2 linked regions of the Breoghania sp. L-A4 genome follow. The protein of the gene in region 1 interacts with the protein of each later gene in a pairwise test. Links are inferred from orthologs where the notes say so. Each region holds a gene or a part of one and is shown on either strand. Other genes may lie near its edges. The genes, in order: D1F64_RS15475 and lepA.

The links.
Region 2: the proteins of D1F64_RS15475 (region 1) and lepA interact in binary tests that used the Escherichia coli proteins (3 or more experiments, as listed by UniProt). The link is inferred for Breoghania sp. L-A4 from one-to-one orthologs.

What each region holds. Positions count from the first base shown.
Region 1 is NZ_CP031841.1:3,377,274-3,383,264, forward strand. What follows is about bases 1-2,887. They hold D1F64_RS15475 (zinc transporter ZntB), read right to left. Parts: upstream 2,002-2,887; coding sequence 1,000-2,001; downstream 1-999. Other genes in these bases: purQ (phosphoribosylformylglycinamidine synthase subunit PurQ), read left to right, coding at 1-553; D1F64_RS15470 (hypothetical protein), read left to right, coding at 620-997; D1F64_RS15480 (HAMP domain-containing methyl-accepting chemotaxis protein), read left to right, coding at 2,292-2,887. In the rest of the region: more of D1F64_RS15480, read left to right, coding at 2,888-4,307; D1F64_RS15485 (AraC family transcriptional regulator), read right to left, coding at 4,320-5,147; D1F64_RS15490 (peroxiredoxin-like family protein), read left to right, coding at 5,263-5,799; D1F64_RS15495 (calcium/sodium antiporter), read left to right, coding at 5,942-5,991. UniProt on the Escherichia coli protein: Zinc transporter. Acts as a Zn(2+):proton symporter, which likely mediates zinc ion uptake. Purified ZntB reconstituted in liposomes also binds and transports Cd(2+), Ni(2+) and Co(2+).
Region 2 is NZ_CP031841.1:588,958-594,944, forward strand. The notes cover bases 1,632-4,514. They hold lepA (translation elongation factor 4), read left to right. Parts: upstream 1,632-2,111; coding sequence 2,112-3,917; downstream 3,918-4,514. Other genes in these bases: D1F64_RS02880 (hypothetical protein), read left to right, coding at 4,085-4,384. Also shown: D1F64_RS02865 (alpha/beta hydrolase), read left to right, coding at 1-656; D1F64_RS02885 (MBL fold metallo-hydrolase), read left to right, coding at 4,628-5,485; D1F64_RS02890 (carboxymuconolactone decarboxylase family protein), read right to left, coding at 5,493-5,987. UniProt on the Escherichia coli protein: Required for accurate and efficient protein synthesis under certain stress conditions. May act as a fidelity factor of the translation reaction, by catalyzing a one-codon backward translocation of tRNAs on improperly translocated ribosomes.

The sequences.
Region 1 (5,991 bases):
TGTCGACCTGATCGTGCTGCCCGGCGGCTTTTCCTATGGCGACTACCTGCGCTGCGGCGCCATCGCGGGCCGCTCGCCGGTGATGGCGGAAGTCGCGCGCATGGCCCATTCCGGACGGCTCGTCCTCGGCGTCTGCAACGGCTTGCAGATCCTCACCGAAACCGGCCTGCTGCCCGGCGCGTTGATGCGCAACGCGAACCTGAAGTTCGTGTGCAAGGAAGTGAAGCTGGAAACGGCGAACGCCGAAACGGCCTTCTCCAATGCGTTTTCCAAGGGCCAGGTCTGGCGCTGCCCCGTGGCCCATCACGACGGCAACTATTTCGCCGACGCTGAGACGCTGGCGCGGCTTGAAGGCGACGGCCGCGTGGTCTTCCGCTACGCCGAGGGCACCAACCCCAACGGCTCGGTCAACGACATCGCCGGCATTCTCAATGCGCGCGGCAATGTCCTGGGCATGATGCCGCACCCGGAAAATCTCGTCGAACCAGCGCAAGGCGGCACAGACGGGCGGTTGCTGTTCGAAAGCCTGACCTGCGCCTTCGCCGACGCCTGAGCCGGCGGCCATAAGCTGACCGGCGCACGCCGCGATACCAAGACGCCTTGCTCCCTGGAGCCGCCAATGCTCGGTGCAATCGCGATTGCCGTGACGGTCGGATTGAGCCTGCTGCTCATCCGGCCCGCATTGGTGCAGACCGACCGCTGGCGTGCCATCGCCACGCCGCTGGCCTCGGTCATCGGCAGCGGCTTTCTGGTCTCCGTGCCCATCCTGCGCGATCTGGCCGGGGTCCGGGCCATCGGACCGATGGCGGGACTGCTGCTGCTGGCCTATCTGATCGGCAGCGCCGTGCGCGTCAGCACCATGAAGCAGGCGCAGATTATCGCAGCAGCGGTGTACCTGAGCTTCTTCGCTCTGGTGATCCCGCTCTTCGGCGTCGGCAGCGGCGCGAGAGGCGTGGCGGGGATCGTCGCGTTCGGCACGCCGGCGGAAGGCGGGTAGACTCAGATCCATTTCAGCAGCTTGAACAGCGCGATTTCCACGCCGACCAGCACCAGCAGCGCGATCGAGACCACGGCGAACCCCATCGGCTCGCCGGCCAATGGAATGCCGCCGACATTGATGCCGAACAGACCGGTGATCAGGCCCAGCGGCAGAAAGATCGCCGCCACCAGCGACAGAAGATACATGTTGCGGTTCAATTGCTCCGACAACCGCGTGTTGAGTTCCTCGGCCAGGATCGTGGCGCGCTCGCGCACCGCATCGAGATCCTCCACCTGCCGCATCGTATGATCGCCGACCGCATGCAGGCGGATCCGCGCATCCTCATCGAGCCAGGAAGCCTTCAGCGCATTGAGCTGCAGGAACACGTCGCGCTGGGGCGACAGATAGCGGCGGAACGGCACCGCGGTGCGCCGCACATCCATGAGACTGGCGCGCAACGCCGTGTGCGTCATCTCCTCATCCTCCTCCTCGAGCCGATCGACGTTGTCCTCGATCTCGCGGATGACGGCGCTGATCTGATCGCTCAGACCCAGCGCGAGATCGCACACAAAATCGGCCGGCGAGTCCGGCCCGTGTCCCGCTTCCCAGGCCTGGCGAATGCTCTGCACCGCATAAACCTGCCGCTGGCGCAGGCTGATGACCCGATGCTCCTCGACCCACAGACGGATCGACACCATGTCCTCGGGTGAGGAATTGGGATTGAGGTTGACGCCGCGCAGAATGATCAGGGTGCCATCGCTCATTGGCGCGCAGCGCGGCCGGGTATCCTCCATCAGCAGCGCCTCAACGACCAGCGGATCGAGCCCGCTGGTCTCTTCGAGATAGCGTGCCGCACGGTCGGACGCCCGATTCATGTGCACCCAGCGCCAACGTCCCGCAGCCGGCGGGGCTTCCACCCCGGCCCAGTCCAGCGGCAGGGTGATCCTGTCGTCACGTCTCTCGAAGGCACAAATCAGGCCTTCGTCCTCATCACTTTCCTGAAGTCCCGAATGGATGTCCACGCCGCCTACCCGCTCCGTTGAGTGCCGCCCATGGCGACATCGCATGGTAGTGCATCACCGTCGCCCGCGAAATCACCAGTGCCCGCGCCGCTGCAGTCCCGGCCGCACCAAAACATATTAAAATATGAATTTTTACTTAAGCGTGATGCCGGAGAGGTGAAAAATATCGACATTAATGCCGATAAATTCAATTGGTTCTTCGACCAAAATTAACGATGAAGCGAATAGCCTTGCATCAGCGGTGGCCGTCCTCCTCCCGGAATTCACCAAGATCATCGAGTGGGCCCGATATGTTTGATCGTTTGACGTTGCGTCTTCGAGTGATTGTCCTGGCACTGAGTGCGATCGTCGGCATATTGGTCACCGGCACGTTGCAATACGTTTCGGACGCTGCGCTGTCGCACGCCTCGGGCCAATACGAAAAGATCGACAAGGCCTACGAGACACTGTCGGTCTTCCAGCGCGAGTTGCTGCGCCTGCGCGTCGCCGAGCAGCGGATGCGGGCCGAGCGCAAGGCCTCGATCCTGCCCGCTCTCGAAACAGCGCGCGCCGCCGCCGCGGATCGCGCCGGACCGGCATTTATCCACGCGGAGAACAACGAGATCGCCGACGGCACGGCGGCCCTGTTCGACGACTATCTCGCGGCCATCACCCAATACGTCGCTATCCTCGACACCCTGGGCTATCGCGACCGCCAGAGCGTCGTTGTTACCGAGGCCGGAAAGGACGGCATCGACAGCCCCACCGGCTTCACCGTCGATCTCAGCAACGCCGCCACGAAGATCTCCACACGCCTCGCCGAGGAACTCGAGTTCGACGATCAGGCGGCCGTGTTTCGCGTCGATGCGGCCTTCAACCGCATCCGCCGCGACATCCTCAAGCTGATCGCCGACGCCGATCAGGACTATGTCGCGCTGATCGAAGCCAAGTTCAGCGAAGTCAACGAACTGCTGCAGGACGGCGACCTCGATTCGGGGTTCTCCGACGAGGTCACCGCCCTGATGACCGAAATGCACGCCCCGCTGGAACAGCTCAGCAATGCCGAACTGGCGCTTGCCGACATCGACAGGACCGTGAATGCCCGCTACGAAACGCTCGACTCCGGGCTTACGGAAGCGCTTGCGACAATCACCCAGCGCACGGACGCGATCCGCACGACGCTGAACGACAAGCGGTCGTTCCTGTCGACGCTGATGATGACCGTCGCCGGCGTCACGCTCGCTGTCCTGGTGCTTGCCGGCGCACTGATCGTCCGCAGCGTCACACGCAGCCTCTCGACGATCATCGCCGTCACAGGCCGTCTCGCCCGCGGCGAAACCGATTGCGACATTCCCTACGCCGACGCCAGGACCGAACTCGGCGATCTCGCCCGCGCGCTGGCGGTATTCCGCGACAACGCCGTGGAGCGCACCCGGCTGGAGGACCGCGCTGAAGTCAACCGCGCCGCCCGCACCCGCCGCCAGGAAACCGTCGAGCAGATCATCGGCGAGTTCAACCAGGACATTGTGGCGCTGCTTGCCGCCGGCAACGAGGCGATCGACGGCGCGCGGACATCCGCCGCCGAGCTGCGCGATGCCGCGCAGCGCAACGATGCGCAAGCTTCCAGCGCCGATGAGGCATCCGTGCGCGCGTCCGCCAACGTTCAGACGGTGGCCGCCGCAACCGAACAGCTCAACGCATCGATCACCGAAATCTCCGCTCAGGTCAGCCGCACGTCCGACCAGATCTCGCAGGTCAGCGAAACCGCGCGCAGCACCAACGCAGACGTCGACCAGCTCGCCGCCGCCGTCGGCAAGATCGACGAGATCATCGCGCTGATCCAGGCGATCGCCGAACAGACCAACATGCTGGCGCTCAACGCCACCATCGAGGCGGCGCGAGCCGGCGAGCACGGCAGGGGGTTCTCCGTCGTCGCGAGCGAGGTAAAGTCCCTGGCCAACCAGACGGCCTCCGCGACGGACGAGATCTCCAGTCAGATCAAGGCGATCCAGAGCTCGTCGCAGGCCACCGTCTCGGCGATCTCCGGCATCGTCACCATCATCGGAGACGTACAGGAAAACGCGGCCTCCATCGCCGCCGCGATCGAACAGCAGAACGCGGCGACCGGCGAGATCAGCCGCAACATCGCGGAAGCCGCCGACGGCACGCGCATGGTGGCGGCAAACGTCTCCGACCTGCGTTCGTCGACGGCCATGGCGACGCAATCGGCCGAGCGAATCCGCGAGACGTCGGAGAACGTCGGCAGCATCAACGAGCGCATCCGCGCGCGCATCGACGGCTTTCTTGAAAAGGTCGCCGCGGCCTGATTGCGGCGGCTCTCAGGCGACGCGGCGCGCCGCGTTGCGCGGCGAATAGCCGAAATGCCGGGTGAAGGCGCGCGACAATGCCGCGGGAGACGAGAATCCGACCCGACCCGCCACGCTCTTGAGCGGCGCGCCGCGCGACAACTCAAGCTGGGCCAGCGTCAATCGCCAAGCGGACAGATAACCGCCCGGCGTCGTGCCCACCACGTCGCGAAAGGTCTTGGCGAACTGCGTGCGCGACATGGCGGCGTGCTCCGCCAGGCTTTCCAGGTGCCAGTCGCGCTCGGGATTCTCGTGCATGGCCACCAGAGCCGGACACAGTCCGCGATGCGCCAGCCCCGCCAGCAAACCCACTTCCGTCCGTCCGGTGCGGATCGCGTGCCGCAGCAGCCGGATCACCAGCACCTCGCACAGACGGTCGAGCACCGCGCCGCCGCCACAGCGCGGCTCCAGCACCTCCTCAAGCAGCAGGTCGCCGACCGCCTTCAAGGCGCTGTCGGCGGCAACCGGCGCCGCGATCACCTCCGGCAGCGCACGCGCCACCGGGTTTCCTTCCCCGCCAATGTCCACATGCGCCGCGACCAGCCCCTCGGGTCGGTCAGCGGCAAGCGCGGCGAGGAAATCATCCGGAGCACCGCAGGGGAAATAGGCGAGCCCGCCGCCGGAGGCCGCCACTCCCAAGCCGCAAATATCCAACGGCAGCGCGCCGGATGCGGCAAACAAGTTCGGCACCTTGTCGCGCGGATCGCGCCGGCAGGCGGGCGATGGCGCGGGGCAAACCTGGGCGCTGATCCGAAAGCGTTCGAGAATGGCGGAGAGGCGGTCAAGTCGGGCGGGCTGCATTTGCGTACTCTCGATCAAGTTACAAACACCATTTGATGCCCAACGTGCGCTAAGGTCAATCTCGTTCACGCCGCCCGCGAAGGAGCGGCGCGTTATCACATCCGGGAGTTGATGAATGCTGGTACCCACGCAGAAGACGCCGCCGCTCGCCCTCGACACGCTCGGTCACGGCCGTTTCGACCTGGCCGCCGAGACCGGCGATTTCGCCACGCTGGTGGTCTTCTACCGCGGGCTGCACTGCCCGATCTGCGCCAACTACCTGAAAGAGCTCGAGCGGCTGACGCCCGACTTCAACGAACGCGGCGTCACGACGATCGCCATCAGCTCCGATGGCGAAGAACGCACCCGCGCCATGGCCGAGAAGATCGAAGCCAAGACCCTGCGCTTCGCCCACAGCCTGCCGTTGCAGCTTGCCCGCGACTGGGGCCTGTCGATTTCCACCGGTATCGGCAAGACCTCCATTGGCATCGAGGAGCCGGCGCTGTTCTCCGAGCCGGGCATCTTCCTGGTCAAGCCGGACGGCACGCTCTACTACGCCTCGGTGCAGACCATGCCCTTCGTCCGCCCGCATTTCTCCGAGCTCGTCGGCGCCATCGATTTCGCCAAGACGAAGAACTATCCCGCGCGCGGCGCCTACACCGGCGCGGTTTAGTCACGTCGCCAACATCGGCGGCGCCGCACGCGAAACCATCGCGCGCGCGGCGCTAGCCTGTTGAAAATATTTCCCAAAGTCACCTTGTGCCCAAGCAGGCACTCTCCCAACTCAGTGCTCGACTGGGATTGGAGAGTTGCAAATGCTGTTTGTCGAGCTTTTCGCCGGCCTCCTCTTGCTCGTGCTGGGCGG
Region 2 (5,987 bases), 2.8 Mb from region 1 along the record:
TGGCCATCGCCGAATGGGTGCGCGCTAGCGGCCACGCGATGACGCGGTTCGATTATTCCGGCCACGGCGAATCGGGCGGCGCCTTCGAAGAGGGCACGATTTCGCGCTGGCTCGAGGAAACCATCGCCGTCTTCGAGACGGTCTGTGACGGTCCGACCGTCGCGGTCGGCTCCTCGATGGGAGGATGGCTGGCGCTGCTGCTGGCCCGCGCGCTGAAGAGCCGCGGCAACGGCAACCTCGCCGGACTGATCCTGATCGCGCCGGCGGCCGATTTTACCGAAGAGCTGATGTGGAAGGGCTTCCCCGAAGAGGTTCGCAACGAACTGATGCGGACGGGCCGTTACGAGCGGCCCTCGGAATACGATGAGCCCTATGTGATCACCCGCGGGCTGATCGAGGATGGCCGCAACAATTTGCTGATGGGCGGTTCGATCGAGCCGGGCTGTCCGGTGCACATCCTGCAGGGCATGCAGGATGCCGATGTGCCCTGGACGCATGCGATGGAACTCGTCGCCCGGCTTCCCAGTGACGATGTCTCGGTGACCCTGGTCAAGGACGGCGATCACCGCCTGTCGCGGCCGCAGGATATCGATTTGCGGCTGATCCCGGCGCTCGTCGAATTCGGCATCGGCGTCATGCGGCCGGACGGCGCATAGGCGGGCCGATCGCTGCGAGCACCGGTTCGCCGTCGGGGCGGGTGATGCGGAGATGGCGACCCGCGGGCGCGCATGCCGGATTGCCGCCTTGAGGTGCTCCACGGCCTCATGGCACTGTTTGATTCCGCTCAGAAGGATGGGATAGCGATGATTGCGGATGTCGGACGATGGATGACAGGGCTTGCGTCCCGGTCGGCGCGCACTGCCGGTGCGGTCGTGTTTGCCGGTTGGCTTGCCGGGGCGCTGATGTCGCCCGTGTGGGCGCAGGACGCCCTGCCTCGAGCCAAGCCGGCGGCTCCGGAAACATTCGCCGAACCACTGTCCGAGGTGCCATCCGCAAAACCCGCCGCGCAGCAACTCACGCTGAGCATGAGTGCCCCGGCAAAGCAGTATTTCGGTCATGCCGACGGACCCGCGCCGCTTGCGCCGCGGGCCATCGGCTCCTACGCGAAGGGCTGTCAGGCCGGCGGCGTGGCGCTGCCGGCAAACGGGCCCGGATGGCAGGTGATGCGCCTGTCGCGCAACCGCTTCTGGGGCAGCCCCGGCTGATCGACTATCTTCAGGATCTCGCGGGCGATGCGCGCAAACTCGGCTGGCGGGGGCTGATGGTCGGCGACATGGCGCAGCCGCGCGGCGGCCCGATGCTTTCGGGCCACGCCAGCCACCAGATCGGGCTGGACGCGGACATCTGGCTCAAGCAGGCGCCCGATCACGTGATGAGCGCGGCGGAGCGCGAGAACGTCTCGGCGGTCTCCATGCTGCGCGGGCCGCTCAATGTCACCGGCGCCGACCGCACGGTGGATCCGAAAAAGTTCACCGACAGGCACGCCCGGCTGATCCGCCGCGCCGCGCAGGACAGCCGTGTGGCGCGCATCTTCGTGTCGCCGGGCATCAAGAAGGCGCTGTGCGCGTTCGAGACCGGCGACCGCTCCTGGCTGCGGGTGATCCGTCCGTGGTGGGGGCATCACTATCATTTCCACGTGCGCCTGAAATGCGAGCCGGGCAACGCCAGTTGCAAAAACCAGAATCCGCCGCCGGCCGGCGACGGCTGCGGCAAGCCGCTGGACTACTGGATGTCCGACGAACCCTGGGTTCCCAAGCCCGGCGCCAAGCCGCACAAGCCCAAGCCGCCGATGACGCTTGCGGCCTTGCCTTCGGATTGCGTGGACGTGCTGAAGGCGCGGTAGCCGGTTCGCGACGGGAGCGCCCCGAGCCTCGCGACGATTTGCTCGGCAAGCGCAGCCTCGGGGGCGCGCCGTCGGGTGCTGCACGAGGAATTGCCGAATTTGCGCAGGGCGCAATCGCCGTCATGCCACTTGGTTCATGCGGGCCCGTTCGTTTGCACCATCTTGAAAGACACGATGCAAGCGGCCGCCGTGCACCCGGCGCCGTAAATCCAAACGCCGGAGTTCTTTCCCCTTTCCCAGACATCGCCCCGATGCTATCTGAGCGCTCATGACGACCCAGAAACTCGACCACATCCGCAATTTCTCCATCGTCGCGCACATCGACCACGGCAAGTCGACATTGGCGGACCGGCTCATCCAGATGACCGGCACCGTCTCCGAGCGCGAAATGAAGGAGCAGGTTCTCGACTCGATGGACATCGAGCGCGAGCGCGGAATCACGATCAAGGCGCAGACCGTCCGGCTGATCTACAACGCCAAGGACGGCAAGCAGTACACGCTCAACCTGATCGACACGCCGGGCCACGTCGACTTCGCCTATGAGGTGTCCCGCTCGCTGGCGGCCTGCGAGGGCTCGCTGCTGGTGGTCGACGCGTCCCAGGGCGTGGAGGCGCAGACGCTCGCCAACGTCTATCAGGCGCTCGACAACAACCACGAGATCGTGCCGGTGCTCAACAAGGTGGATCTTCCCGCCGCCGAGCCCGAGCGCATCAAGGAACAGATCGAGGAGGTCATCGGCCTCGACGCGTCCGACGCCGTGATGATCTCCGCCAAGACCGGTCTTGGCGTGGAGAATGTGCTGGAAGCCATCGTCACGCGGTTGCCGCCTCCCGAGGGCGACCCGCAGGGTCCGCTGAAGGCGTTGCTGGTCGACAGCTGGTACGACGCCTATCTCGGCGTGATGGTGCTGGTGCGGATCATCGACGGGACGCTGAAAAAGGGTCAGCGCGTGCAGATGATGGGCACGGGCGCGGTCTACGACATCGACCGGGTCGGTGTCATGACTCCGAAATTCCTGTTGAAGGAGCAGTTGGAGCCGGGCGAGATCGGCGTCATCACCGGATCCATCAAGGAAGTGGCCGATACCCGTGTCGGCGACACGATCACCGACGACCGCAAGCCGTGCGCGCAAGCCCTGCCGGGCTTCAAGCCGGCGCAGCCGGTGGTGTTCTGCGGGCTGTTTCCCGTCGATGCGGCGGATTTCGAGGATTTGCGCGCCGCCGTCGGCCGGCTGCGGCTGAACGACGCCAGCTTCTCCTACGAGATGGAATCCTCCGCCGCCCTGGGCTTCGGTTTCCGCTGCGGCTTTCTCGGCCTGCTGCACCTGGAGATCATCCAGGAACGGCTGGAACGCGAGTTCAACCTCGATCTCATCGCCACAGCGCCCTCGGTCGTCTACCAGATGAGCATGACCGACGGCACCGAGATCGAGCTGCACAATCCCGCCGACATGCCCGATGTGGTGAAGATCGCCGAGGTCCGCGAGCCGTGGATCCGCGCCTCGATCATGACGCCGGACGACTATCTCGGCAGCATTCTCAAGCTGTGCCAGGACCGTCGCGGCCGCCAGGTGGACCTGTCCTACGTCGGCTCGCGCGCCATGGTCACCTATGATCTGCCGCTCAACGAGGTGGTGTTCGATTTCTACGATCGGCTGAAATCCATCTCCAAGGGCTATGCCTCCTTTGACTATCAGATCACCGGCTATGTCGCCGGCGATCTGGTCAAGATGTCGGTTCTGGTCAACGACGAGCCGGTCGACGCGCTGTCGATGCTCGTTCACCGTTCCCAGGCGGAGCGGCGCGGCCGGGCGATGGTCGAGAAGCTGAAAGAGCTGATCCCGCGGCACATGTTCAAGATCCCGATCCAGGCGGCGATCGGCGGCAAGGTGATCGCGCGCGAGACGCTCTCGGCGATGCGCAAGGACGTGACGGCCAAGTGCTACGGCGGCGACGCCACGCGCAAGCGCAAGCTTCTGGACAAGCAGAAGGCCGGCAAGAAGAAGATGAGGCAGTTCGGCCGGGTCGAGATCCCGCAGGAAGCCTTCATCCAGGCGCTGAAGATGGACGACTAGGCGGCATTCCGGCGCCTCGTCTTTCTTCGCGCGCATCTTTCCGATCACAACGAGTTTACAACGCCGGGCCAGCCTATGCTTGCCCGGCGCTTTCGTGTCTCTAGTCTTGACGCTTGGGCAACGGTATTCCCGGTACGGGACCGCAGTGGCAGACACAGGAGGGGATCGTGAACAGCAGGTTTTCCAAGGCGGCGCTTCTGGCCGCCGTCATCGCGGGACTTTCGGCCGCGCCGGCATTCGCCGCGCAGGCCCCCGCTTCGCCAGAGGTAGCGCCGATGAGCGCGCCGCAGCAGAGCACGCGCACCATGACGCTTTCGCCGCTCCTCATGGCGCAGGCCTCCGGCGCGCAATGCAAGCGCCAGTGCACCCAGGCGCGGGCCGCCTGCACCGCGCGTCAGGAAGCGCGCTACCAGCCGACGGCGATCTGCCAGAGCGAATACCAAAAGTGCGTCGCCGCCTGCAATTGAGGGTGAGACGGGCATTGCCTCGCAACATCGGAGTGAATCCGGTGCGGTGACGACGCCGATGCGGTCAGGCGGGCAGGACCCGAGGGCGGCCAGATTCCGGGCGCCGAGCGCCCGCGCGCCACGCCTTTGACGTTGACGCGCGCCCTCACGCATATGTGCGTGCGCCTCGCCCAACGCCTCTTGCAGTGCGGCAAGCGCCCGTTAATCTTGACCGGCATGGAGCGTCCGGAGGGAGAACCGCGCATGCCGCGTCCATCAGCCCGCCTTGTTGTTCTTGCCGCCGCATGGTGCGTCTTGGCGGTTCAGACCGGATCGGCCGCGCCGCTGCGCGTGCAGGCGCAGGATCCGCTGGCGCGGGCGCCGGTCAGCCAATGCCTGGCGATGGCCTCGGCGCCCCAGCCTCCCTACCGGGCGCCCGTCGTCATGGCCGCGACCGGTGCCCTGTCGCCGCATGACGTGCGCATCACCTATGTCGGCCACTCCACCTTCCGCATCGAGAGCGGCGGCGGGGTGACGATCGCCACAGACTACAACGGCTATGCCGGCATCGAGGGCGTGCCGCGCGTCGTCACCATGAACCATGCCCATTCCTCGCACTACACGGCCTTTCCCGATCCGGAGATCGAATACGTGCTGCGCGGCTGGAACCCGGACGGTGGCGCGGCGAAGCACCGGCTGGTGGTGGATGACGTGCTGATCCGCAACGTGCCGACCGACATTCGCAACGACTTCGGCATCATGGAGGTGGACGGCAACTCGATCTTCATTTTCGAGATCGCCGGGCTGTGCCTCGGCCATCTCGGCCATCTGCACCACCGGCTGACGGATGCGCACTACGCGATGATCGGCCGCCTCGACGTGCTGTTCGTGCCGGTGGACGGCACCTACACCATGGGGCACGCGGGCATGATCGACATCGCCAAGCGCGTGCGCGCCAGCCTGCTGATCCCGATGCATGCCTTTGGGCCTGGCCGGCTGAGCCAGTTCGTCTCCGCCATGGGCGAGGTGTTCGACGTGGAACTCAGCCAGACGCCGACGATCACGATTTCCCAGAACACGCTGCCGCAACTGCCCAAGGTCCTGGTGCTGCCGGGGTATTGAGCAGGGGTCATCCGCCGCCGTGTTTGCCCGCATCCCAGGCAACTGGCGTCAGGACACGCTCAGCAAGCGTGCGGGCGTGTTGCTCAAGATCGGTCGCCATGGTGTCGTTCCAGCGGTTGAGATAGCCAAACAGCGCGATCGTGCCGACGATCTCAACGATCTGGCCGTCGTCGAAATGCGCCTTCAGCGCATCGAAATCCGCCTCGCCGGTGTCGTTGGGAATGATTGACGCCTTGTAGGCCAGCCGCAGCGCCGCGCGTTCCGCCTCGCTGAACAGATCGCTGGTCTCGAACTCCCACACAGCCCGAATCTTGGCATCGGATGCGGTGTATATGCTGGAGAGGTTCGCCATGTGCGCCTGGCAGTAGCGGCAGCCCGCAGCCTGGCTGGCGATCAGGCTGACCAGCATCTTCAGCTCTTCCGGCACCGTTCCCTCGTAGAGAACCGCCTTGTTGAGCGCCATGAAGGCGGCGGCGATCGCCGGACGGCGCTGCATGGTCAG